2 regions of the Streptomyces sp. NPDC004609 genome follow, and region 1 is predicted to be linked to the other one. Evidence: predicted binding sites of a transcription regulator. Region 1 holds the regulator's gene; the other holds the start of a gene.

Region 1 (2,200 bases):
CCATGACATGGTCGAAGTGCGGATGGCTCAGTGCGATATGGGTCACCCGCCGGAGACCGGTTCCGCTTCCGCCGCCGCCCGGACCGTCCCGCGAGGGGGTCCCTGCGCCCAGCAGCGACTCCGCCTGCGCCCGCAGTTGAGCGCCCTCGCGGAGCGTCGACCCCGTGTCGTACAGGAGTACGCCCTCCGTGCCGATGACGAGCCCGCAGGTCGCGTCCCAGCCAGGGAGGCGACGCCTGCCCACCCCCTCGGCGAGACGCTCCCAGCCGAGGTCTTCCCAACCGACGTCCATACCGCGACGCTACTGGCAAAGGCCAGGACAGGCGCACGGTAGGGTGGTCGGTCGCCCTTGCTAGCGCCGTGCCGGGCAGCCGTACACTGGGCGGGGGAATCCTGGCACTCGGACGGCGTGAGTGCCAGGCAGTGACCGGAGAACCACCGAGGGACAACAGCTGGAGGTGTGCGCGATGCTCAGCGAACGCAGACTCGAGGTGCTGCGCGCCATCGTCCAGGACTATGTCGGCACCGAGGAGCCGGTCGGCTCCAAGGCGCTCACCGAGCGCCACAAGCTCGGTGTCTCCCCGGCCACCGTGCGCAACGACATGGCCGTGCTGGAGGAGGAGGGCTTCATCGCCCAGCCCCACACCAGCGCCGGACGCATTCCCACCGACAAGGGGTACCGCCTCTTCGTCGACCGGCTCGCCGGGGTCAAGCCCCTGTCCTCGGCCGAGCGCCGCGCGATCCAGAGCTTCCTGGACGGAGCCGTCGACCTCGACGACGTCGTCGGGCGTACGGTACGGCTGCTGGCGCAGCTGACCCGCCAGGTCGCGATCGTGCAGTACCCCTCGCTGACCCGGTCCACCGTCCGCCATGTCGAACTGCTCTCCCTCGCGCCCGCGCGGCTGATGCTCGTGCTGATCACGGACACCGGCCGGGTCGAGCAGCGCATGATCGACTGTCCCGCGCCCTTCGGGGACACCGCGCTCGCGGATCTGCGCGCCCGGCTCAACAGCAGGGTCGTGGGCCGCCGGTTCGCGGACGTCCCGCAGCTGGTGCAGGACCTTCCCGACTCCTTCGAGGAGCCGGAGGACCGGGGCACGGTCTCCACCGTGCTCTCCACCCTCCTCGAAACCCTGGTCGAGGAGACCGAGGAGCGGCTGATGATCGGCGGCACCGCCAATCTGACCCGCTTCGGGCACGACTTCCCGCTCACGATCAGGCCGGTGCTGGAGGCGCTGGAGGAGCACGTCGTCCTCCTCAAGCTCCTCGGCGAGGCCAAGGAGTCGGGCGGTATGGGCATGACCGTGAGGATCGGTCACGAGAATGCCTACGAGGGGCTCAACTCCACCTCCGTGGTCGCCGTCGGCTACGGTTCGGGCGACGAGGCTGTCGCCAAACTCGGCGTGGTCGGACCGACCCGCATGGACTACCCCGGAACGATGGGAGCGGTACGCGCAGTGGCACGTTACGTCGGACAGATCCTGGCGGAGTCGTAAGTGGCCACGGACTACTACGCCGTACTCGGCGTGCGCCGCGACGCATCGCAGGACGAGATCAAGAAGGCATTCCGGCGGCTCGCGCGTGAGCTCCATCCGGACGTCAATCCCGATCCGAAGACGCAGGAGCGGTTCAAGGAGATCAACGCCGCCTACGAGGTGCTCTCCGACCCGCAGAAGAAGCAGGTCTACGACCTCGGCGGCGACCCCCTCTCCCAGGCGGGCGGCGGAGCGGGCGGCTTCGGCGCCGGCGGGTTCGGGAACTTCTCGGACATCATGGACGCGTTCTTCGGCACGGCGTCCCAGCGCGGCCCGCGTTCGCGTACGCGCCGGGGCCAGGACGCCATGATCCGCCTGGAGATCGAGCTCAACGAGGCCGCCTTCGGCACGACGAAGGACATCCAGGTCGACACGGCCGTCGTCTGTACGACGTGCAGCGGCGAGGGCGCGGCTCCGGGCACCTCCGCGCAGACCTGCGACATGTGCCGTGGCCGCGGTGAGGTGTCGCAGGTGACCCGGTCCTTCCTGGGCCAGGTCATGACCTCCCGTCCCTGCCCCCAGTGCCAGGGCTTCGGGACCGTCGTCCCGACGCCGTGCCCGGAGTGCGCGGGCGACGGCCGGGTCCGCTCCCGCCGCACCCTGACCGTGAAGATCCCGGCCGGTGTCGACAACGGCACCCGGATCCAGCTCGCGGGCGAGGGCGA
Region 2 (2,200 bases), on a different contig from region 1:
AAGGCCATGCCCTCGGTGAAGTCCAGCTCCAGACCGAAGGTGTTGGACTCCTCGACGGTGATGACACCGTCCTTGCCGACCTTGTCCATGGCCTCGCCGATCAGCTCACCGACCTGCTGGTCCTGAGCGGAGAGCGCGGCGACGGCGGCGATGTCGGCCTTGTCCTCGATCGGACGGGCGGTGGCGAGCAGCTCGTCGGAGACGGCCTTGACGGCGGCGTCGATGCCCTTCTTGAGCGCGGCCGGGGAGGCGCCGGCGGCGACATTGCGCAGACCCTCGCGGACCAGCGCCTGGGCCAGGACGGTGGCGGTGGTGGTGCCGTCACCCGCGATGTCGTTGGTCTTGGTCGCCACCTCCTTCACCAGCTGGGCGCCGAGGTTCTCGTACGGGTCCTCGACCTCGACCTCGCGGGCGATCGTGACACCGTCGTTGGTGATGGTGGGGGCGCCGAACTTCTTGTCGATGACGACATTGCGGCCACGGGGACCGATCGTCACCTTGACCGTGTCGGCAAGCTTGTTGACGCCGCGCTCGAGGGCGCGACGGGCGTCCTCGTCGAACTTCAGGATCTTCGCCATGAGAGCGTTCCTGTCCTCTTCTGAATACGAACTGCGCCCCCAGCGCCCGGATATGAGGTCAGCGGGGGCCAGGGGCGCAGATCAAGACAAACGGAGTACGTGCCGGGTGCGGGGTTCGCGGGAGCGATACCCGGGAACCCCGACCTGTTCCGGCTTACTTCTCGACGATCGCGAGAACGTCGCGGGCCGAGAGGACGAGGTACTCCTCGCCGTTGTACTTCACCTCGGTGCCGCCGTACTTGCTGTAGAGCACGACATCGCCGGTCTTGACGTCGAGCGGCAGGCGCTCGCCGTTCTCGAAGCGACCCGGACCGACCGCGAGGACGACGCCCTCCTGGGGCTTCTCCTTCGCGGTGTCCGGGATGACCAGGCCAGAGGCCGTGGTCTGCTCGGCGTCGAGCGGCTGGACCACAATGCGGTCCTCAAGCGGCTTGATGGCAACCTTGGAGCTGGCGGTCGTCACGATCCGACCTCCCCCTTCGGAGATCTCACGGGGTTAACTGTCTGAGGTGGCGACCAGGTGGATCCGTCGTCGCGGGTGCCGGACCTGCCCGTCGCCGTGTTGGCACTCTCCGGTGGAGAGTGCCAGAGCCGAGACTATGACTGCGATTAGCACTCGGTCAAGCGGAGTGCCAACACGGCGGGCGTGGCGGGGGTACGGCGGGAGCGATCCACGGGCGCGCACGCCCCCCGGGCGCCGCGCCGGAGACGCCCCCGGCACCGGTCCGCGGCACGGGCGGAGAACGGTCGCGGTACGTACGCGGTACGGCGCCGGCAGCCTCGGACGCTTGCCACGAGCCGGTGACGGCGGCCCCGGCGAACATGAGCGCCGCCCGGGTGACACCGGCGCCGGACCCGGGCGACACGCGCGCCGGGTGTCTCAGGAGGTGAGCCCGTCTGCCCCAGGGGTCCCGGTTCTGGCCTCCGAGTCCCCGGCACCGGCTCCGGCTCCGTGAAGTCACCGGGCCGGGTCCGGGAGGCCGGGTCTGGGGCCCGGGTCCGGAAGGTCGCCGGGCCGGGGACGGCAGGGGGAGCCGGGCGCCGTGCAACGAGGGCGTGTCCGCGGTCCTCCTGCCCGAACCCGGCCCGAAAGGCCGTGCGCCGGGCCCGGGAGGCCGACGCGCCCTGGGAGGTCCGTGCGCCGGGGCCCTTCGGCTTCCGGTCCGGCGCCTCAGGGAGTACGGCCGTACGGGCGCGCCGGGCGGGTGGCCTGACGGAGGCGCGCGGGAGAGCTGCGGACACGGTGGATGCGGTCCAGCAGCCGCGTGGTGGATTCGGTGAGCGCCGGGGCGCGCATCCCCTGGGCGGACGGGTGCGGGCCCGGACGCGCGGCGGCACGGGATCGCCCAGGGCGTACGGGGCGTACGGAGGCCGCAGCGGGCGTCTCGCGCGCGGCCTTCCGCACCGGGGCCGGCAGGGGGGCGTGCGCAGGAGGACCGGGAGCTCCTGACCGGGTCACTCCGGCTCCCGGCCGGATCTTCCGCGCGCCGGCCCCGGGCAGGGCCTCCACCGCGCCCGACCCGCCGGACCGCCCGCTCCGGGGCCCAAGGGGCTCCGCCCCGGGCCCGGGGCGCACACCACCGGCCCGGGTACCCGGCATGTCGCCCTGCGGGCGAACCGCC

Evidence for each region. The regulator HrcA, encoded in region 1, represses chaperone genes, less so after heat shock. The targets are predictions, from matches to a motif close to TTNGCACTCNGNNNNNCNGAGTGCNAA.
Region 2: the regulator HrcA is predicted to act here: its motif matches at 1,188-1,214, upstream of groES (co-chaperone GroES).

What each region holds. Positions count from the first base shown of each region.
Region 1 covers NZ_JBIALS010000001.1:149,065-151,264, forward strand. Annotated here, with positions in the region: gene ACFYT4_RS00570 (MBL fold metallo-hydrolase) at 1-292, opposite strand, end outside; gene hrcA (heat-inducible transcriptional repressor HrcA) at 468-1,496, shown strand; gene dnaJ (molecular chaperone DnaJ) at 1,497-2,200, shown strand, end outside.
Region 2 covers NZ_JBIALS010000006.1:43,369-45,568, forward strand. Annotated here, with positions in the region: gene groL (chaperonin GroEL) at 1-578, opposite strand, end outside; gene groES (co-chaperone GroES) at 733-1,041, opposite strand.